2 regions of the Burkholderia sp. BCC0397 genome follow, and region 1 is predicted to be linked to the other one. Evidence: riboswitches for the same ligand, from Rfam matches in the RefSeq annotation. Region 1 holds a riboswitch; the other holds the start of a gene.
The links. A riboswitch is a leader RNA that binds a small molecule or an ion and turns the genes downstream of it on or off. The one in region 1 is predicted to bind thiamine pyrophosphate.

Region 1 (11,020 bases):
TCATGCCCCAGGTGGCGATCAGCGTCGGAATCAGGAACGAATAGATCATGAAGTCGAACGCATCGACCGCGTAGCCGCCGAATCCGGCGTACAGCGTCCGGCGCTCGCGCGTCGACAATTCGTTGAACCACTGGAATGCCTGCATGCTTGCCGCCCCCTCTCGTCTTGTCTCGTGTCGCGCCGCCGCGTCGCGGTTATTTTACGGGCGCGGTCCTGCACGCCAAAAAGGCGGATGCGGGTTCGAGCGGAAAGGCGGGCGGGAAGGGAGACGCGTCAGAGCGTCAGGCCGCCGTCGACGTGGATGACCTGGCCGGTGATCTGCCGCGCCGCGTCCGACAGCAGGAACGCGATCAGCGCGGCGACGTCGTCGGATTCGGCGATCCGGCCGAGCGGCGTCGCCTGTTCGGCCAGCGCCCACGCGGCCGCATTGCCGGCGCTCGGCCCGTGGTCCTTGCGCGTGAAGCCCGGCGCGACCGCATTGACGGTGATGCCGTGCGCGGCGAATTCGGCGGCCGCGGTACGCACCAGCGATTCGAGCGCGGCCTTCGCGGCGGCGGTCGCCGCGAACGGCGCATCGGCGCGGTAGCGGTGCGCGACGAACGAACTGACCGCGACGATCCGCGGCGCGGCCGACGCGTCGAGCAGCGGCCGTGCGCGGCCCGCGAGCGCGGAGAACGCACCGGGCATCGCCGCGAAGGCGGATGCGAGCGCGTTTGCGGAGAGATCGGAAAAGGATTGCCGCGCGGCGAAGCCGGCGTTCGCGACGAGCTGGTCGAGCCCGCCGAAGCGCGCAGCGGTTGTGTCGACGAGCGAGGCGGCAATACCCGGCTCGCCGAGATCGCCGGTCAGCGTGATGCATTCCGCGCCGGCCGCCGTGCACGCCTGGGCGACGTCGGCGAGCCGCGCCCGTGCCGCATCGTCCGCGCCGCGCGCATGGAGCGCCAGCGCGACGCCGGGCGCCGCGAGCCGCCGCGCGAGCGCCGCGCCGATCCCCGAACCTGCGCCGGTGATCAGCGCGATCCGCGCAAGGTGCGCGGCGCGTGCGTTCACGCGGCGACCTTGTCGTCGCTGGTCACGCGCTCGACGTTGATCGTGCCGACATGGAACGCGGCCAGCGACTCGCGGTGCGCGATGCTGACGATCGCGGCCTTCGGCAGCCGTTCGGCGAACAGGTGATAGAGGCGCGCTTCGTTGTCGGCGTCGAGCGCGCTGGTCGCTTCGTCGAGGAACAGGAAGTCGGGCTTGTGCAGCAGCACGCGCGCGCCAGCCAGCCGTTGCTGCTCGCCCGGCGACAGCACGCGCGTCCAGTGCGCGGTTTCGTCGAGGCGCTCGACGTAATCCTCGAGGCGGCATGCGCGCAGCGCGTCGCGGCACGCTTCGTCGCTGAACTTGTCGGGCGTGGCCGGGTAGGTGAGCGCGGCCTTCAGCGTGCCGATCGGCAAATAGCTCGTCTGCGGCACGAACATCATCCGCGCGCCGACCGGCGCGTCGATCGCACCGTCGCCGAACGGCCACAGGCCCGCGAGCGCACGCATGAACGTGCTCTTGCCGGAACCCGACTTGCCGATCACGAGCCAGCGCGAGCCGGGCTCGATCGTGACGTCGCCGATGTTCGCGAGCGCGTTGCCGTTCGGCAGCGCGAGCTTCAGCGACGACGTGGACAGCTTCGCGGCGTCGATGTAGTGCAGGTTGATGCCGCCGTGCTCGGTCGCGGGCGACAGGCTTTCCTTCAGGTGCGACGTGCCCATCACGCGCTTGAATTCGCGCAGACGGTTGACGGTGGCGCGCCATTCGACGAGGGTCGAGTAGCTGTTGATGAACCACGAGAATGAATCGCTGACGGTGCCGAACGCGGACGAGATCTGCATCAGCACGCCGAACGAGAACGCACCGGCAAAGTAGCGCGGCGCGGCGACGACGAGCGGGAAGATGATCGCGATCTGCCCGTAGAAGCTCAGCACGAACGTGAGCCGCTTCGTGTACTTCATCACGCGCCACCAGTTGTCGCGGATGCGCATGAAGAGGGTCTGCGCGTTGCCGGTCTCGGTCTTCTCGCCGTCGTAGAACGCGATCTGCTCGGCGTTCTCGCGCACGCGGATCAGCCCGAAGCGGAAATCGGCCTCGACGCGCTGCTGCTGGTAGTTGATCGACACGAGCGGGTGGCCGACCTTCTGGATGATCAGCGAGCCGATCACCGCGTACAGCGCGGCCGCCCACACCATGTAGCCGGGAATTGCGATCGGCGTCGCGCCGAGCGTGACCGTCAGCGCGCCGGCGAGCGACCACAGGATCGTGATGAACGACACGAGCGTGACGACCGTCGACAGCAGGTCGAGCGACAGCGCGAGCGTCGTGGTCGCGAACGACTGGAGGTCGTCGGTGATCCGCTGGTCGGGGTTGTCCGCGAGACGGTCACGCTCGATCCGGTAGAACGCGCGATCGCCGAGCCACTGGCCGAGGAAGCGGTCGGTGAGCCACTGGCGCCAGCGGAAGCCGAGCATCTGCCGCAGGTAGCGGCCGTACACGGCGAGGATGATGAACGCGAAGGCGAGCGCGGAGAACTGCATCAGCAGGTTCGGGAAGTCGTGGACATCCTTCGACTGCAGCGCGTTGTAGAACTGCGCGTTCCACTTGTTTAGCTTGACGTTGATCCAGACCACGCAGAGGTTGATCGCGATGATCGTGACCAGCAGGCCCCACGCGAATTTCCATTCGGACGATACCCAGTAGGGCTTGATGAGGCTCCATGCGGATACCGGGCGCTCGTCCTGCGGCGCGTCGGAGGCGGAGCGGACGGGATCGATCGATTGGGTCATGTGCTTCCTGATGAGTAGCCGGCGCGCGGGCCGGGCGAAGCCGGACGCGCGCCGCGATAACGCATGCCGGGACGGGGTGCCGACTGACGGCGGGCGTCCGGATGGTGGCCCGCGCGTCTTAAACGGCACTTAAGGCCGGCGGTGACGCGGCAACCGGCCGCTCGCGCGGCCGGCCTGCGGGCATTGTGCCAGAGCGGCGCGGCACGCCGGCGAATTTGCCGCAAGGGGGACAGTTTGCGGCGCTTTCCGCTTTTATGGTCTAATGACCGACGACGAAACAGGGGTGCTTCGTGGCGCGGCCGGCAGATGTTCCGGGCAGCGCGGCGAGGCTGAGAAAGACCCTTCGCACCCGATCCGGGTAATACCGGCGAGGGAAGTTTCTGATCCCGCCGGGCCGCGCTGGCTGCCATCCCACATGGTCAGCGCCCGAGTCCCGCCCGGCCGGCCTTTGCTGCCGGTTTCGTCCTTTTGGGTACGCGCATTGCGCGTTACGGAAGGAATGATGACCGCACAATCTTCAGTCTTTTGCAGGGTTCCCGTCCCGACGTCGCGTGCGTCCGCAGGCGGCGGCGCGTGCGCGTCGACGTTCGGCGCGCGTGACCGCGCGGAGGGCGCGCGATGAACGTCCGGGATGCACGACCCGATTTCGCGGTGCTCGGCGGCGGCCTCGTCGGCCGCCTGATCGCGTGGCGGCTCGCGGGCGACGGGCATCGCGTCGCGCTCTACGAGCGCGGCGGCCCGGACGGCGAGCAGTCGGCCGCGTGGGTCGCGGCCGCGATGCTCGCGCCGCTCGCGGAAGCGGCGAGCGCGGAACTGCTGATCACCGAGCTCGGCGCCGCGTCGCTCGCACGCTGGCCGCAGTGGCTCGCGGAACTGCCCGAACCCGTCTTTTTCCAGCATCACGGCACGCTCGTCGTCTGGCATCACGCGGACCGCGCGGAGGCGCCGCTGTTCGAGCGGCGCGTGCGCGCGAACGCGCCGGCCGAGCTGTTCGACGGCGGCTTCGTGACGCTCGCCGGCGCGCAGGTCGACGCGGCCGAACCCGCGCTCGCGGGCCGCTTCGCGCGCGGGCTGATGCTGCCGCGCGAAGGGCAGCTCGACAATCGCCAGGCGCTGCGTTCGCTCGCGGCGGGCCTCGCCGAACGCGGCGTCGCGCTGCACTGGCACGCGTCGGTCGACGACGCGAACCTGCCTGCCGCGCATTTCACGATCGATTGCCGCGGGCTCGGCGCGAAAGCCGCGCTGCCCGCGCTGCGCGGCATCCGCGGCGAAGTCGCGCGCGTGCACGCGCCCGGCATCGGGCTCTCGCGGCCCGTGCGGCTGCTGCATCCGCGCTATCCGCTGTACATCGCGCCGAAGCAGGACGACCTCTATGTGATCGGCGCGACCGAGGTGGAGGGCGAGGACATGTCGCCCGTCAGCGTGCGCTCCGCGCTCGAACTGCTGAGCGCGGCGTTCTCCGTGCATCCGGCGTTCGGCGAGGCGCGCATCCTCGAACTCAACGCGCAGTGCCGGCCGACGCTGCCCGATCATCGCCCGGCGGTGATCTGGGACGGCGCATCGACGCTCGCCGTCAACGGCCTGTACCGGCACGGCTTCATGATCGCGCCGGAAGTCGCGCAGGCGGCCGTCGCGTTCGCGCAGGCCGCGCTCGGCGGCGCGCTCGGCGATGCCGACGCGTTCGCCGCGTGGCGCGACGCCGCCCGCTGGCCGACGCTGCTTCATCACCGCAACGACGCGCGCCAGCCGGCCTGACGCGCGCCGCCGACCGAATCCGACCCAGCCTCATGGATATCCAGATCAATCAACAGACCCTGACGTTGCCCGACGGCGCGACGGTGGCCGACGCGCTGGCCGCGTACGGCGCGCGTCCGCCGTACGCGGTGGCGCTGAACGGCAACTTCGTCGCGCGCACGCAGCATGCGGCGCGCGCGCTCGCGGCGGGCGACACGCTCGACGTCGTGCACCCCGTCGCGGGCGGCTGAGCGCCGCCGCTTCGCCCCGCTCTTCCAGGAAAACGACATGACGTCCCACACCTCCGCCGACGCGCTGACGCTATACGGCGCAACCTTCGCAAGCCGCGTGCTGCTCGGCACGTCGCGCTATCCGTCGCTGAAATCGCTGTCCGATTCGATCGCCGCGTCGCGCCCCGGGATGGTGACGGTCGCGCTGCGCCGCCAGATGACGGGCGGCACGGCCGAAGCCGGCTTCTTCGACCTGCTCAAGCGCCACGCCGTGCCGCTGCTGCCGAACACGGCCGGCTGCCAGACCGTCGCCGAAGCCGTGACGACCGCGCACATGGCGCGCGAGGTATTCGATACCGACTGGATCAAGCTCGAACTGATCGGCGACGACTACACGCTGCAACCCGACCCGGTCGGGCTGATCGAAGCCGCCGCGCAACTGGTCAAGGACGGCTTCAAGGTGCTGCCGTACTGCACCGAGGATCTCGTGATCGGCCGGCGCCTGCTCGACGTCGGCTGCGAGGCGCTGATGCCGTGGGGTGCGCCGATCGGCACCGGCAAGGGCGTCGTGAATCCGTACGGCCTGCGGGTGCTGCGCGAGCGGCTGCCGGACGTGCCGCTGATCGTCGACGCGGGGCTCGGCGTGCCGTCGCACGCGTGCCAGGTAATGGAATGGGGCTTCGACGGCGTGCTGCTGAATACGGCCGTGTCGCAGGCCACGCACCCGGAAATCATGGCGCGCGCGTTTGCGCAGGGCGTCGAGGCCGGCCGCGCCGCGTATCTCGCCGGCCCGATGGACGCGCGCGAAACCGCGCACGCGAGCACGCCGGTCGTCGGGATGCCGTTCTGGCACCAGGACGGGGGCGGCGCATGAGCGCGCGCTTCGCCGATGCGTTCTGGCCGCCGGCCGACGAGCTGGCCGAAGCGGCCGAGCGAATTCGCGCGCGCCTCGGCGACTGGCCGGACGGCGCGGCGCCGTGGCGGCTCTGCGTGGCGGCGCCCGACGCGCCGGCTGACGGCGACGTGCTGATCGTGTCGGCCGGCGATCGTGTCGCGCAGGCGCGCGCGTCGGCCGTGTCGCGGCCTGCGTCGCCGGACGCGGTGGCGATCGAATTCGACGAGCAGGGCGCCGTGCTGCATGCGGCGGGCGTGCGCTACGCGCTCGACGCCGCGCATCCGCTCGCGGACGACTGGATCGCCGCGCTCGCCGCGTTCCTCGATTGCGGCTTCGCGCCGGTCGACGCGCTGGTGCTCGCGCTGGCGTGGCGCGACGGCGACGAGACACGCGCCGCCGACGCGTGGCCGGTCGATGCCGCGCAATTCCCGCGCGTCGCCGGGCTGCCGCCCGCGCCGGAGCCCGCGTTCGCGCCGTGCCCCGCGCAGCTCGGCCTCTATCCGGTCGTGCCGAGCGCCGAATGGGTCGAGCGCGTGCTCGACGGCGGCGCGCGAACCGTGCAATTGCGCGTGAAAGACGCGACGCCGGACGTGCTGCGCCGGGAAGTCGCGCGTGCGGTCGCGGCCGGGCGCCGCTATCCCGATGCGCGCGTGTTCATCAACGATCACTGGCAGATCGCCGCAGAAGAGGGTGCGTACGGCGTACATCTCGGCCAGGAGGACCTCGAAACGGCCGATCTCGCCGCGATCGCGCGCGCGGGCCTGCGGCTCGGACTTTCAAGCCACGGATATTACGAAATATTGCGGGCGCTGCACGAGCGCCCGAGCTACCTCGCACTCGGCCCCGTGTACGCGACCGCCACCAAGGCCGTCGCCGCGCCGCCGCAGGGCCTCGCGCGAATTACCCGCTACGCGCGCTTCGCGGGCGCGCGGGCGCCGCTCGTCGCGATCGGCGGGGTGGGGCTCGACGCGCTGCCGGCCGTGCTGGCGACGGGCGTCGGCAGCGTCGCGGTGGTCAGTGCGGTCACGGGCGCGGCCGACTATCGGACTGCGCTTATTGCATTGCAGCAATGTTTTGCCGGACAATTTGACAATCATTGACCGCAGGGCCTGGAACGGCGTCACGACATCAATCCAATGCAGGCCCTATAATTCGGCGTTCTGCGTAAAAGGACTGTCAGCTCCGTGAGCCCCACTCCTACCGAGACCCTGCTGGAACTTCGCGACGTCGACTTCGGTTACGGCGACCGCCTCGTCCTGTCCAACCTGAACCTGCGCTTCGGCCGCGGGCAGGTCGTCGCGGTCATGGGCGGCTCGGGTTGCGGCAAGACTACCGTGCTGCGCCTGATCGGCGGCCTCGTGCGCGCGCGCCGCGGCCAGGTGCTGTTCGACGGCGCCGATGTCGGCGCGCAAACGCGCGACGGCCTGTATGCGTTGCGCCGCAAGATGGGCATGCTGTTCCAGTTCGGCGCGCTGTTCACCGATATGTCGGTGTTCGAGAACGTCGCGTTCGCGCTGCGCGAGCATACCGACCTGCCCGAAGACCTGATCCGTGACCTCGTGCTGATGAAGCTCAACGCGGTCGGGCTGCGCGGCGCGCGCGACCTGATGCCGTCCGAGGTGTCGGGCGGGATGGCGCGCCGCATCGCGCTGGCGCGCGCGATCGCGCTCGATCCGCAGCTCATCATGTACGACGAGCCGTTCGCGGGCCTCGATCCGATCTCGCTCGGCATTACCGCGAACCTGATCCGCACGCTGAATCAGGCGCTCGGCGCGACGTCGATCCTCGTCACGCACGACGTGCCGGAATCGTTCGCGATCGCCGACTACGTATATTTTCTGGCCAATGGCGGTGTGCTCGCGCAGGGCACGCCCGACGAGCTGCGCGCGTCGACCGATCCGAGCGTGCGGCAGTTCATCGACGGCGCGCCGGACGGCCCGTTCAAATTTCATTACACGAGCCCGCCGCTCGCAGCGGATTTCGGGCTCGGCGGAGGGCGCGCATGATCAGCGCGATCGGACGTTACGTCATCGGCGGCCTCGAGCGGGCGGGCTACGGCACGCGCCTGTTCGTGCGCCTCGTGCTGGAATTCTTCCCGCTGCTGCGCCGGCCGCGGCTGGTCACGAAGCAGATCCACTTCCTCGGCAACTATTCGTTCGTGATCATCGCCGTGTCGGGGCTGTTCGTCGGCTTCGTGCTCGGCCTGCAGGGGTATTACACGCTGAACCGCTATGGTTCCGAGCAGGCGCTCGGCCTGCTGGTCGCGCTGTCGCTCGTGCGCGAACTTGGGCCCGTCGTCACCGCGCTGCTGTTCGCGGGCCGCGCGGGCACGTCGCTCACGGCCGAGATCGGCCTGATGAAGGCCGGCGAGCAGCTCACCGCGCTCGAGATGATGGCGGTCGACCCGATCAAGAACGTGATCGCGCCGCGCATGTGGGCGGGCATCATCGCGATGCCGCTGCTGGCCGCGATCTTCAACGCGGTCGGCGTGCTCGGCGGCTACTTCGTCGGCGTCGTGCTGATCGGCGTCGATCCCGGCGCGTTCTGGTCGCAGATGCAAGGCGGGGTCCAGGTCTGGGCCGACGTCGGCAACGGCGTGATCAAGAGCATCGTGTTCGGCTTCGCCGTGACCTTCATTGCGCTGTTTCAAGGGTATGAAGCGAAGCCCACGCCCGAAGGCGTGTCGCGCGCGACCACCAAGACGGTCGTGTTCGCGTCGCTCGCCGTACTCGGCCTCGATTTCCTGCTGACCGCGCTGATGTTCAGCTAAGCCTCAGCCAAGCCAAATTTTGGAATGACGATGAAAAAGACTGCTCTCGACTTCTGGGTCGGCCTGTTCGTGGTGGTGGGCTTCCTTGCGGTGCTGTTCCTGGCGCTGAAGGTCGGCAACATGAGCTCGCTGTCGTTTCAGCCGACCTACTCGGTGAGGATGAAATTCGACAATATCGGCGGGCTGAAGCCGCGCGCGGCCGTGAAGAGCGCCGGCGTCGTGGTCGGCCGCGTGAAGTCGATCGGTTTCGACACGAACACGTACCAGGCGCTCGTCACGATCGACGTCGACGGCCAATACCCGTTCCCGAAGGATTCGTCGGCGAAGATCCTGACGTCGGGCCTGCTCGGCGAGCAATATATCGGCCTCGATCCGGGCGGCGACACCGAAATGCTGAAGTCGGGCGATACGATCACGATGACGCAGTCGGCGATCGTGCTCGAGAACCTGATCGGCCAGTTCCTGTACAGCAAGGCCGCCGATGCGGGCGGCGCGAAGCCGGCCGCCGGCGCATCGGCCGCGCCGGCCGCTCCGGCACCGGTGGCGATACCGGCGTCGGCGGTGTCCGCCGCGTCCGGCTCGGCGGCTCAATAACCACGCGAGAGAAAACAAGAGGGTAATGACCATGCACACGATCCGCATCAGGCACGCCGCGCTGGCGGTAGCGGCAGTCGCCGCGTTGAGCGGCTGCGCGACCGTGCAGACGCCGACCAAGGGCGATCCGCTCGAAGGCTTCAACCGGACGATGTACACGTTCAACGACAAGGTCGACACGTACGCGCTGAAGCCGGTCGCGAAGGGCTACCAGTACGTGGTGCCGCAGCCGGTGCGCGACAGCGTGACGAACTTCTTCTCGAACATCGGCGACGTCTACATCGCGGCGAACAACATCGTGCAGCTGCGGATCGCGGACGGTGTCGGCGACATCATGCGCGTCGTGATCAACACGGTGTTCGGCGTCGGCGGCCTGTTCGACGTCGCGACGATCGCGAAGCTGCCGAAGCACACGGCCGACTTCGGGATCACGATGGGTCGCTACGGCATGCCGTCGGGCCCGTATCTCGTGCTGCCGCTGCTCGGCCCGAGCACGCTGCGCGACACGGCCGGCCTCGGCGTCGACTACGTCGGCAACCCGCTCACCTACGTGAAGCCGGATGGCCTGAGCTGGGGCCTGTTCGGCGTGAACCTCGTCAACACGCGTTCGAACCTGCTCGGCGCGGGCGACGTGCTCGATGCCGCGGCGCTCGACAAGTATTCGTTCGTGCGCAACGCGTACCTGCAGCGCCGCCAGATGCTGATCAGCAACGCGCGCGGCGAGGCCGCCGCGACGTCGAGCAACGACGCGCTGCCGAAGTACGACCTGCCGGAAGACGGCGCGGCACCGGCGGCAGCCGGCGCGGCCGGTACGGCGGGCGCAGCAGCAGTGGGCGGCGCGGCGCCGGCGCCGGCGCCGGCGGGTGCATCGGGCGCGGCGGTTGCTGCGCCGGCCTCCGGCACGGCCGAATCGCCGAACCCGGCCAGCGAGACGAACGTGCCGGCCATGCAGGTGGCGCCGCCGTCGCCGGGCGGGTTCCGGTTCCCGAGCATCCGGCTGCACTGACGGATTTACATTCGTTACAGCCGGAAACGATTCAGTCGGTAGCGTATGCGAACTTGCGCGTAAGCTACCTGCTCCAACCTTCGCATCGACTCATTCATGCAGGCCACTATGATGAAAAAACTGTTCCTGATCCCCGTTTTCGCGGCGCTGTTCTCGTTCGGCAGCGCAGCTCACGCGCAAGTCGACCAGTCGAACCCGCAGGCGCTGATCAAGACGGCGACGCAGCAGGTGCTCGACGAAGTCAAGCAGCAGACGATCAAGCAGGGCGATACCAACCGCATCATCACGATCGTCAACAAGGACATCCTGCCGTACACCGATTTCCGCCGCACCACGCAACTGGCGATGGGCCGCAACTGGCGCACGGCGACGGCCGAGCAGCAGCAGCAGGTTCAGGAGCAGTTCAAGCTGCTGCTGATCCGCACGTATTCGGGCGCGCTCGCGCAGCTGAAGCCGGACCAGCAGATCCAGTACCCGCCGTTCCGCGCCGATTCGGCCGATACCGACGTCGTGGTCAAGACGGTCGCGATGAACAACGGCCAGCCGGTCCAGATCGACTACCGCCTGTACAAGACGGCGAACGGCTGGAAGGTGTATGACCTGAACGTGCTCGGCGCGTGGCTGATCCAGACGTACCAGCAGCAGTTCAACGAGAAGATCCAGCAAAGCGGCGTGGACGGCCTGATCAAGTTCCTGACGCAGCGTAACCAGGAACTTGCCGCGGGCAAGCAGGCGTCGTGAGCGGCTTCGAAGCCGCCTCCTCGCTGACCGTCGCGAGCGCGAAGTCCGCGCTCGCGGACGGTCTTGCGCGCATCGGCGCCGGCGCGACCGCCGTCGATTGCGCGGCGCTGACGCAGTTCGACTCGTCCGCGCTCGCCGTGCTGCTTGCATGGCAACGTGCCGCCAAAGCGCGCGGCGCAGCCCTCGACATCCTCAATCTCCCTCCGAAGCTCGCCAGCCTCGCGCGCGCCTACG
Region 2 (11,020 bases), on a different contig from region 1:
AAGCGAGCCGGCGGAGGCCGCGAACATGAAGCTGCGCTCCGAACTGATGATCGCGCTCAAGCATCGCATCGCGCGGCTCGAACTGAGCCAGGCCGAGGCCGCGACGCAGCTGGGCGTCACGCAGCCGCGCGTCTCCGACCTGATGCGCGGCAAGATCAACCTGTTCGGGCTCGACGCGCTCGTGAACATGGCCGCGGCAGTCGGCCTGCGCGTCGATCTCCAGGTGCGCGAATCCGCGTGACGCGTGCGCACGCCACGCGCCCCGCTCACGATCCGCCGAACCAGTTGTAGCCCTGATCGACCCAGTAGCCGCCGGGGAACGTATCGGTCACGAAGATTTCCATGATGTGCTTCGGGTTCTTGTAGCCGAGCTTGGTCGGCATCCGCAGCTTCATCGGGAAGCCGAATTCCGGCGGCAGCCGGCGGCCGTCGTAGTCGAAGGTGAGCAGCGTCTGCGGATGCAGCGCGGTCGGCATGTCGATGCTTTCGTAGTAATCGTCGGCACATTTGAAGCCGACGTATTTCGCACCGGTATCGGCACCCGCGCGTGCGAGAAACGCGCCGAACGGCGTGCCGCCCCAGCGGCCGATCGCACTCCACCCTTCCACGCAGATATGCCGCGTGATCTGTTCCGCGTGCGGCAGCGCCCGAAGCTCGTCGAGCGTCCACACGCGCTTGCCCGTCACGCGGCCCGACAGCATGAGCCGATAGGACGATTCGTCGACGTGCGGCACGTCGTCGATTCCGTAATACGCATTGAACGGGAACGGCCGCGTGATGTCGGCCTCGGTGTAGGTCGGCGCGAGCTGGCCGGGGTTGAACAGCCACGCCTGCACGCGATCGTTCATGCGCGACACTGTCTCGAGGAACGTGTTGACCGACGCGTCGTCCTTCAGCGTGCAGCCAGTCAGCATCGTGAGGCCGCCGAGCGTCAGCACGCGCCGGTTGAAGAGTCGCCGCGACGGCATCTCGAGCTCGCGGCGCACGTCGAGTTCGAGCGATTTCCGGTCGAGCGTCCAGCGCGGCTCGCTGCGGTTTTTTTCGGATTCCGACATGATGATTTCCTTCGCCCGCGGCTTGCGGGTCAGCGGCCGCGCAGCATCGCGAGCAGCGAGCGCGGTACCAGCAGCGCCATCGCGACATGAACGACAAAGAAAGCGACCAACAGCGACATCGCCCAGAAGTGCACGATGCGCGCGTTGTCGTAACCGCCGAACAGCTCGCGCAGCAGCGGGAATTGCACCGATTTCCAGATCGTGAGGCCCGACAGCACCAGCACGACGAGATCGACGATCGCGGTCAGGTACGCGGCACGCTGCACCGCGTTGTAGACGCTCAGGTCGTCGTGCGCCAGCCGTCCGCCGAGCGCGGCGCGCACGTCGCGCCACACCGACGCGGGTGTGACGGGCAGCAACTTGCGCGCGAAGCGCCCCGTCGCGATCGACATCGCGAGATAGAACAGCCCGTTGCCGACCAGCAGCCACATCGCCGCGAAATGCCATTGCAGCGCGCCGCCGAGCCAGCCGCCGAGCGTGATGCCGTGCGCGAACGTGAACGACGGATAGATCGGCGACGCATCGTAGATGCGCCAGCCGGACAACGCCATCAGGATCGCCGCGAGCGCGTTGAGCCAGTGACTCACACGCACCCACGGCGGATGGATCGTGCGCGTGGGCGGCGTCGCCGGTGCGCGATCCGTGGCAGGGACGGTTTGCATGATGAAGACTCCGGGAGTGATGCGCCGGGACGCGATGCGGCCCGCAGCCGGCCGCGCCCCGCACGTATCGGTCAGTTCGACGGGCTCATGGTGTCCTTCTTCATCGCGTCGCCCTTCGACATTGCGTCGTGGCCCATCGCGTCCTTCTTCATCGCATCCTTCTTCATCGCGTGCTTCTTCATGCCGTCCTTCTTCATCGCGCCGTCCTTCGCCATCGCGTCGTGGCCCATCGCGTCCTTCGACATCGACGAATCGTCCTTCGACATCGCGTCGTTCTGCGCATACGCGCCCGTGGCAACCGTGGCGAGGGCAGCAACGCAGGCGGCAATCAGTACTTTTTTCATGACACTTCTCCGAAACATGGGTTTGAGGAGCCGAATAGACGGCGCACGTCGCGGGAAATGACAGTCGCGGCAAAATTTATTTTAGGTCGTACGAAGACGCGCGTTGCTGCACCGCGCGAGCGCCGCCGGCCGGGGCGCCGGACCGCCGCGGCCCGCCATGCTGCAACCGCACGCGCGCGAACGATCCGTCCCGGTTGAAACCACCGCAAACCCGGTGTATCGTGTGCCCTTGCTAACGCGGGGGTCCTGCAATGCGTTCGGTCAAACAACCGGCATTGCGGGTGAGAAATACCCTTTGAACCTGATCTGGATAATGCCAGCGCAGGGAAGCGTACGGATTTCGCCGCCATCCTTCTGACGAAACCCGCCGCCTCACCAAGCCTCGTCTCCTGCTTAGCTCGAGCCCCACATTCGTCAAGGGCTCCGGGCAAGCGCCGAAGCGCCTGTCCGGCGCTCACACAGGAGATTGCATGAACGCCAATCCGAAGTTTCTGTCTGCCGACGCCCACGTCGACGCCGCTGCCGTCGCGCCGCTGCCCAATTCGCGCAAGGTGTATGTCACCGGCTCGCAGCCCGACATCCGCGTGCCGATGCGCGAGATCACGCAGGCCGACACGCCGACCGGCTTCGGCGGCGAGAAGAATCCGCCGATCTACGTGTACGACACGTCGGGCCCCTACACCGATCCGGACGCGAAGATCGACATCCGCGCGGGCCTGCCCGCGCTGCGCCAGCGCTGGATCGAAGCACGCGGCGACACCGAGGTGCTCCCCGGCCTGTCGAGCCAGTACGGCCTCGAGCGCGCGGCCGATCCGGCCACGGCCGAGCTGCGTTTCCCGGGCCTGCACCGCAACCCGCGCCGCGCGCAGCCCGGCAAGAACGTGACGCAAATGCACTACGCGCGTCAGGGCATCATCACGCCGGAAATGGAATACATCGCGATCCGCGAGAACCAGCGCCGCGCCGAATACATCGAGAGCCTGAAGTCGAGCGGCCCGAACGGCGCGAAGCTCGCCGCGATGATGGGCCGCCAGCACCCGGGCCAGGCGTTCGGCGCCGCGGCCTTCGGCGCGAACGCGCTGGCCGAGATCACGCCGGAATTCGTGCGCGACGAAATCGCGCGCGGCCGCGCGATCATCCCGGCGAACATCAACCACCCGGAATCCGAGCCGATGATCATCGGCCGCAACTTCCTCGTGAAGATCAACGCGAACATCGGCAACTCGGCCGTCACGTCGTCGATCGGCGAGGAAGTCGACAAGATGACGTGGGCGATCCGCTGGGGCGGCGACACGGTGATGGACCTGTCGACCGGCAAGCACATCCATGAAACGCGCGAGTGGATCATCCGCAACAGCCCGGTGCCGATCGGCACGGTGCCGATCTACCAGGCGCTGGAAAAGGTCAACGGCAAGGCCGAGGACCTGACCTGGGAAATCTTCCGCGACACGCTGATCGAGCAGGCCGAGCAAGGCGTCGACTATTTCACGATCCACGCGGGCGTGCGCCTGCAGTACGTGCCGCTCACCGCGAACCGGATGACGGGCATCGTGTCGCGCGGCGGCTCGATCATGGCGAAGTGGTGCCTCGCGCATCACAAGGAAAGCTTCCTGTACGAACACTTCGAAGAGATCTGCGAGATCATGAAGGCGTACGACGTGAGCTTCTCGCTCGGCGACGGCCTGCGCCCCGGCTCGATCTACGACGCGAACGACGAAGCGCAACTCGGCGAACTGAAAACGCTCGGCGAGCTCACGCAGATCGCGTGGAAGCACGACGTGCAGGTGATGATCGAGGGCCCCGGCCACGTGCCGATGCAGTTGATCAAGGAGAACATGGATCTGCAGCTCGACTGGTGCAAGGAAGCGCCGTTCTACACGCTCGGGCCGCTGACCACCGACATCGCGCCGGGTTACGACCACATCACGTCGGGCATCGGCGCCGCGATGATCGGCTGGTTCGGCACCGCGATGCTGTGCTACGTGACGCCGAAGGAACACCTCGGCCTGCCGAACAAGGACGACGTGAAGGAAGGCATCATCACGTACAAGCTCGCCGCGCACGCCGCCGACCTCGCCAAGGGTCATCCGGGCGCGCAGGTGCGCGACAACGCGCTGTCGAAGGCGCGCTTCGAGTTCCGCTGGGAAGATCAGTTCAATATCGGTCTCGACCCGGACAAGGCGCGCGAATTCCACGACGAAACGCTGCCGAAGGATTCGGCGAAGGTCGCGCACTTCTGCTCGATGTGCGGCCCGCATTTCTGCTCGATGAAGATCACGCAGGACGTGCGCGAATTCGCGGCGCAGCAGGGCGTGTCGGAAACCGAAGCGCTGAAGAAAGGGATGGAGGTCAAGGCGGTCGAGTTCGTGAAGACCGGCGCCGAGATCTACCACCGTCAGTAAGCGCGCAGCGAGCCGCACCGGCTCGTATCGCGATGCACAAAGCCCGCTTTCGAGCGGGCTTTTTTGCGCATGCGGCGTGCCTGCCGGCCCAGGCGAAACAATTGATTACGAAACCGCGCGAGCCTTAACAAGTCCTTACAGTAGCGCCGCGGGACGGCGCGTAGATTGGGGACATGCGCGGCCGCCAAGCGGTCGTGCGCCTTCCGTTCACTACCACAAGGACAACGATCATGAACTCGATTCGGCGTTTTGGGGTATGCGCTCTCCTCGTCGCGACGGTAGCCAGCCTGTCGGCCTGCGATTCGATGTCGCGACGCCAGCGCGATACGGCAATCGGTGCAGGTGTCGGCGGCGTCGCCGGCGCGGCGATCGGCGGCAACGCGCTGTCGACGCTGGGCGGCGCGGCGGCCGGCGGCATCATTGGTAACCAGATCGGCAAGTAAGCAGCCCGACATCGGCCGGTTGGGCGTCGCCCAGCCATCGGCCAGTCGGTTCAACGGCGTTTCCGCACTGCGGAAGCGCCGTTTTCGCATGCGGCGACGCAACAGGCGCGGACGCCACCCCGAAATGATCGGTTACCGTTTTTCATACCGTGTCATTAGTACTCGGCCTAAGCTTGAAGCATCTGCCGATAGCCGGCTCCGCCGGAGACACATCATGAACAGGACCTTCGTCGCCGCGGCGCTTGCCTGCGCGACGCTTGCCGGCTGCTATTACCCGTACGGCTATATCCCGGCGGGCTATTACACGGCGGCGCCGGTGCCGGTACAGCCCGCGCCCGTGTATGTCGATCCGGGCCCGGCCTACTACTATCCGGCGCCTGCGTATGCGCCCGCATGGGGCAGTTATTGGGGCCCGGCGCTGTCGCTCAATTTCGGCTTCGGCGGACGCGGCGGCTGGCGTCATCACTGACCGGCCGCGCCGCGCGCGGCCGGCGTTCCGCCGCCGGGGCAAGCGGCGGCATTCCCGTTTCTTGTCGTTTCATCCGATCGTGAAACGACGGTGTGGTAACGCGGTGTAAGATTCTTCGCATCCCGTCCCCGCCCTCGCCGATCGATGTCGCCCAAGAACGCTTTCCTGCTGACCGTGCTCGCCGCCCTGTGGGGCGCATCCTTCCTGTTCATCCGGGTCGGCGTAGTCGATTTCGGCGTCGCGCCACTGATGGCGCTGCGCGTGGGCATCGGCGCGCTGTTTCTCGCGGGCTTCGCGCTGACGCGCTTCAAACCCGCCGATCTCGGCGCCCGGCTGCGCCGTCATGCGTGGCCGCTGTTCGTCGTCGGTGCGCTGAATTCGGGTATCCCGTTCTGCCTGTTCGCGTTCGCCGAGCTGACATTGTCGGCCGGCGTGACGTCGGTGATCAACGCGACGACGCCGCTGTGGGGCGCGCTCGTCGCTTACCTGTGGCTGAAGGACAAGCTGTCGCTGCCGCGCGCGCTCGGCCTCGTCATCGGGTTTGCCGGCGTGCTCACGCTCGTGTGGAACCAGATCGCGAACGCGCACGGCGACACGGGCGCCAGCGCGACCGCGCTCGCCGCGGCGGCCGCACTCGGCGCGACGCTGCTGTACGGCATCGCGGCCAACTATACGAAACGCAAGCTCAGCGGCGTCGATCCGCTCGTCAATGCAGCCGGCAGCATGATCGGCTCGACCGTCCTGCTGCTGCCGTTCGCGATCGCGACGTGGCCGGCCGCGCCGGTCGGCGCGCACGCATGGGGGTCGGTGCTCGCCCTCGGCGTCGCGTGCACGGGCATCGCGTATTTCATCTTCTTCTACCTGATCGCGCATGTCGGGCCTGCCCGCGCGATTACCGTGACGTTCGTGATCCCCGTGTTCGGGCTGCTGTGGGGCGCGCTGTTCCTCGGCGAACACGTGTCGGCCGTGATGATCGAAGGCTGCGCGATCGTGCTCGTCGGCACCGCGCTCGCAACCGGCGTGATCAAGCGGATTCCCGGCGTCCGACCGCGCGGCGGCGAGGCGGCCTGACGATCGGCGCGCCGGGCGCGCACGAACCGCCGCCGGTCGCCCGTCGCCCGTCGCGCGGCAATGCCGGTGGCGACGCGGGTGTGCCGACGCGACGCCGATCGCACTGCGGCGCGCGGGCATTCGACTCATTCGACTCATTCGTCTGACGGGGGCCGCCGGCCGGCGGGATTTCCCGCATCAGCCTGCGCATCGCGCGGCAGTGACGCACGGTCATGCCGCCGCGCTGTCGTGGAATTGTCATCTGCCGCTGCGGCGCGCTTGGTTTCGCGACGGTCATGCACCGTACGCATGCATGCGGCGTCGGTCGCCGCGCCGCTGCGCGCGGGCCGGAATCGCGGTGTACCGTTTGCGTCTGGAGTTACCCTGATACGCGCGCCGCGGCAATCCCGTTACACTCGGAAAACTTATCCGCAGAAGGCGGTTTCGATGCCCCACGTTCTTTCGCGTCCGCCTGCGCATGCGGCTGCATCGGCGTGGCGGTGCGCGGCCGCCCCGCCGCCCGCTCCCGGGCACCGTTGACATGAAGTCCACCCGCGACCTGTCGCTCGACGCGCTGCTCGAAAGCCTCACGCCGACGCCCCACGGCTGGCTCGCCACCTATCGCACCACGACATTGCGCAGTGTGTTCCAGCCCGTGCTGTCGATCACGCACAAGCGCGTCGTCGGCTACGAGGCGCTGCTGCGCGTCGTCGACGGCAACGGCACGCTGGTGTCGCCCACCGCCCTCTTCGACAAGACCCGCGGCGACGCCGACGCGCTGCTGCTCGACCGGCTCGCGCGCTGCCTGCACACGGCCAACTTCGTCACGCAGGGAATCGGGGACGGCTGGCTGTTCCTGAACGTGACACCGCGTGTGCTTGACACGGGCCTCGTACAGCGCGAGTTCGTCGAGGCGCTGTGCCGGCATTTCGCGCTGCCGCCGAACCGCATCGTGCTGGAAGTGGTCGAGCAGCCGGCGCGCGACGAAGCCGCGCTCGCCCGCACGATCGACATGATCCAGCATCGCGATTTCCTGATCGCGATCGACGATTTCGGCACCGGTTTCTCGAACTTCGACCGCGTATGGCGGGCGCGGCCCGACATCGTGAAGCTCGACCGCTCGCTCGTCGAGCGTTCGACCGCCTCCGCCGACGATCGCCGCATCATGCATCACCTCGTGTCGATGCTGCACCAGGCCGGCGCGATGGTGCTGGCCGAAGGCGTCGAAAGCGACGACGCGCTGCAGGCGCTGATGGAAGCCGACATCGATTTCGTGCAGGGTTTCCAGTTCGGCCAGCCCGATGCATCGATCGCGCACGCGAGCGCGGCGGCGCCCGCGATGCTCGATGCCGCGTGGCGGCGCTTCATCGCTCGCCGGCACACGCCGGCGACCGCCGAGCAGCCGGGCTTCGACGCGATCGAACGGCTCGTGCTCACCGGCGCGGCCGCGTTTTCGGCGAGCGGCAACCTGCAGGACGCCGCGCAACGCGTGTTCGCGGTGCCGGCCGCGCGTCGCGTGTTCGTCACGGACGAGACCGGCGAACAGTTCCTGCCGTCGATCGGCGCACCGCTCGACGACAGCCAGGCGAGCGTGACCCGCCTCTCGCCGCTGTTCCCGGAAACCCACAGCAACTGGTCGCGACGCCCGTATTTCCAGCGCGCGATCGCCGCCCCGGGGCGCGTCGCGCTGATGGGCCCGCACTTCTCGCTGACGGAAGGCCGCGACTGCTATACGGCCGCCGTCGCGATCCGCGCGCAGAGCCGGCTCGTCGTGTTCTGCGTCGACTTCGTGCTCGACAGCGCCGGAACCATCATGCGGTAACCGGCGCGCACGGCGGGCGGGCGCGTGCGACGGGTATCTCCCCTTCGTTCGTCAGTCGACCACCTTCCCGCGCCCTGATTTCACCACGGCGCGGCGCGACTTGTGCTCGAGCCGCCGCTCCTTCGACGCGCGCGTCGGCCGCGTCGCGACCCGGGCGCGCGGCGTGTACGCGACACCGCCGATCAGCGCATCGAGCCGTGCGAGCGCGGCCTCGCGGTTCTTCTCCTGCGTCCGATATTCCTGCGACTTGATCACGACGATGCCGTCGCGCGTGATGCGCTGGTCGGACAGCGCGAGAAGCCGCTCCTTGAGGACCGGCGGCAGCGACGACGCGCGGATGTCGAAGCGCAGATGAATCGCGCTCGATACCTTGTTCACGTTCTGCCCGCCCGCGCCCTGCGCGCGCACGGCGGTCCATTCGACCTCGGCCGGATCGAGCGTGTAGCGGATCATCATCGCGAAGCCTCCGTGCGGCGCCGGGCGAGCGCCTCGTCGACGCGGGCCGCGAGCCCCGAATCGCGCTGCGTGCGCGTCGCGACCGCCTGCGCCAGCACGCGCCGCGGCCCGATCACCTGCACGCGCGTGCGGGCGCGCGTGACGGCCGTATAGACGAGCTCGCGCGTGAGCACCCGGCCGAACGACGCGGGCAGCACGAGCGCCGCTTCGTCGAATTCCGAGCCCTGTGATTTGTGCACCGTCAGCGCGAACGCCGTTTCGTGCGGCGGCAGCGCGGCCGGCGACACCGCGCGCGCGGTGCCGTCCGCGCGCCGGAACCACACGCGCAGCACGCCGTGCGCGTCGGGCAGCGCAATGCCGATGTCGCCGTTGAACAGCCCCAGCGCATAGTCGTTGCGCGTGACCATGATCGGCCGCCCGGTGAACCAGTGCGCGCCGACCGCGAGCGGCACGCGCGCCGCCTGCCGCACATGCGCGGCCACCAGCGCATTGACGTGCTCCGCGCCGCGCGAGCCGTTGCGGGTCGCGCACAGGATCCGGAACCGGTTGAGCGCGTCGAACAGCGGCAGCGGATCGGGTGCCGGCGCGGCCAGCGCGTCGCGCAACGCATCGAGGTAGGCGCCGAAGCGCCGTGCGAGCCGCTCGACCGTCGACGACGCCAGCGTGTCGCCCGCATCGTCGTGAAACGATGCGGCTGCCGAGTCGTCGGCGGGCAGCGCATCGAGCGCCGCCTGCACGTCGCCGCGGCGGATCGCGAGCGACAGCCGCCCGATCGGCGAATCGAGACCGAAGCGGTAATTGCGTTCGAGCCACACGACGCAGTCCGCGAGCGGCGCCGGAGCGGGTGTGCCGGCGGACGCGGCTGCGGCAGCGGCTTCGCCGGTCAATGGCGATGCGGCCGCCGTCATCGATGCAAGCGCCGCGTCGCCTGCGTCGAACGGCGGCAGTTCGACGGTGTCGAGCCAAGCGAGTTCGTCGGCCTCTATCCATGCAGGCGCATTGTCAGATGGGCCGCCATCGATGGGTGCCGATTCGGCGCGCGGCGACGGCGCGATGTCGGTCGACGACACTTCGTCATCCTGCGGTTCGTCGTCGAAGAGCGACGCCTGTCGTGCATCGACTTTCGGCCGAGGCGCCGATTTGCGTGAAACAGGCGCAGATGCCGATGGCAGCGCCCGTGCAGAAACGGAAACCGGATTCACCGCCGGAACCGCCGGCGGCGCAGCTTCGTCCGGCACCGGCAACGCCGCGACGAACGCCGCCTCGTCGACGCCCAGCGCCTGCGCGATGCGCGTGCGCGCCGCGGCGGTGAACGCCGGCCGCGCGCTCAGCTCCGCGAATACGGCGCCGGCCTCGACCGCGGCCAGTTGATCCTTGTCGCCCAGCAACACGAGCCGCGCGCCCGGCGCGATCGCGTCGAGCAGATGCGCGGCGAGCGCGACGTCGATCATCGACGCCTCGTCGACGACGATCAGATCGTACGGCAACGGATTGTCGCGATGATGCCGGAAGCCGGCCGCCCCGCCGCCGCCCAGCAGCCGATGCAGCGTGTACGACGTGTCGGGCAGGCGCGCCGCGAGCTCGGGCGGCAGATCGCCGGCGCGCGCGTGCAGCGCCTCCTGCATCCGCTGCGCGGCCTTGCCGGTCGGTGCGGCCAGCGCGATGCGCAGCTCCGGGTGCGCGTCGAGCAGACAGGCCAGCACGCCGACGACGGTCGTCGTCTTGCCCGTGCCCGGCCCGCCGCTGACGATCGTCACGCGGCCGGTCAGCGCGACGATCGCCGCCACGCGCTGCCAGTCGACTTCGCCGGTGGCCGGCCCGAAGTAACGGGCGAGACTGTCGCGCAACCGGTCGGGCGACAGGCCTTCGTCCGGCGCGGCGACACCGGCCTGCGCGACGAGCGCATCGGCGAGCCGCCGTTCGTAATCGAAATAGCGCGACAGGTACAGGTGATCGAGCCGGTCGACGATCAGCGGCCGCTCGTCGCCGCGCGCGAGCATGCCGAACGCAACCACGCCGCTCGCGGCGAGCGCGGCGCGCACCTCGTCGAGCGATGCTTCGTAGCGCTGCGCGAGCGCGCCAAGCGCGACGCACACGTGGCCGCCGGCGGTCGCGCGGCTCGTCGCGAACGCGGCGCGCGCCGCCCAGCGTGCCGGCGCGGACGGCGCACCGGCACGTCGCGCGAGGTCGCCGATGCGGCGCGCGAAGCCTTCCGCGAGCGCGATGCCGAAATCGGCCGGCTCGGGCAGCCGCGCGACGAGGCCGCCGGTGAATTCGAGCATGTCGTCGGATGCGGTCATGCGCGGCCCCCTTCCAT

Region 2: it holds a riboswitch for thiamine pyrophosphate, as region 1 does, so the genes downstream of both, thiC (phosphomethylpyrimidine synthase ThiC) here and HWX03_RS30410 (FAD-dependent oxidoreductase) in region 1, are expected to answer to the same signal.

Annotation. Positions count from the first base shown of each region.
Region 1 is NZ_CADFDL010000014.1:121,385-132,404, reverse strand. Features, by position in the region: gene HWX03_RS30425 (MFS transporter) at 1-145, opposite strand, end outside; gene HWX03_RS30420 (SDR family oxidoreductase) at 274-1,050, opposite strand; gene HWX03_RS30415 (ABC transporter ATP-binding protein/permease) at 1,047-2,816, opposite strand; TPP riboswitch at 3,086-3,209, shown strand; gene HWX03_RS30410 (FAD-dependent oxidoreductase) at 3,435-4,571, shown strand; gene thiS (sulfur carrier protein ThiS) at 4,604-4,801, shown strand; gene HWX03_RS30400 (thiazole synthase) at 4,839-5,654, shown strand; gene thiE (thiamine phosphate synthase) at 5,651-6,775, shown strand; gene HWX03_RS30390 (ABC transporter ATP-binding protein) at 6,860-7,681, shown strand; gene mlaE (lipid asymmetry maintenance ABC transporter permease subunit MlaE) at 7,678-8,445, shown strand; gene mlaD (outer membrane lipid asymmetry maintenance protein MlaD) at 8,476-9,039, shown strand; gene HWX03_RS30375 (VacJ family lipoprotein) at 9,071-10,045, shown strand; gene HWX03_RS30370 (ABC transporter substrate-binding protein) at 10,157-10,786, shown strand; gene HWX03_RS30365 (STAS domain-containing protein) at 10,783-11,020, shown strand, end outside.
Region 2 is NZ_CADFDL010000003.1:114,953-125,972, forward strand. Features, by position in the region: gene HWX03_RS10625 (XRE family transcriptional regulator) at 1-241, shown strand, start outside; gene HWX03_RS10630 (molybdopterin-dependent oxidoreductase) at 267-1,055, opposite strand; gene HWX03_RS10635 (cytochrome b/b6 domain-containing protein) at 1,085-1,717, opposite strand; gene HWX03_RS10640 (pentapeptide MXKDX repeat protein) at 1,789-2,061, opposite strand; TPP riboswitch at 2,291-2,407, shown strand; gene thiC (phosphomethylpyrimidine synthase ThiC) at 2,532-4,463, shown strand; gene HWX03_RS10650 (glycine zipper 2TM domain-containing protein) at 4,694-4,906, shown strand; gene HWX03_RS10655 (hypothetical protein) at 5,121-5,375, shown strand; gene HWX03_RS10660 (DMT family transporter) at 5,520-6,446, shown strand; gene HWX03_RS10665 (EAL domain-containing protein) at 6,967-8,247, shown strand; gene arfB (alternative ribosome rescue aminoacyl-tRNA hydrolase ArfB) at 8,299-8,703, opposite strand; gene HWX03_RS10675 (AAA family ATPase) at 8,700-11,003, opposite strand; gene recB (exodeoxyribonuclease V subunit beta) at 11,000-11,020, opposite strand, start outside.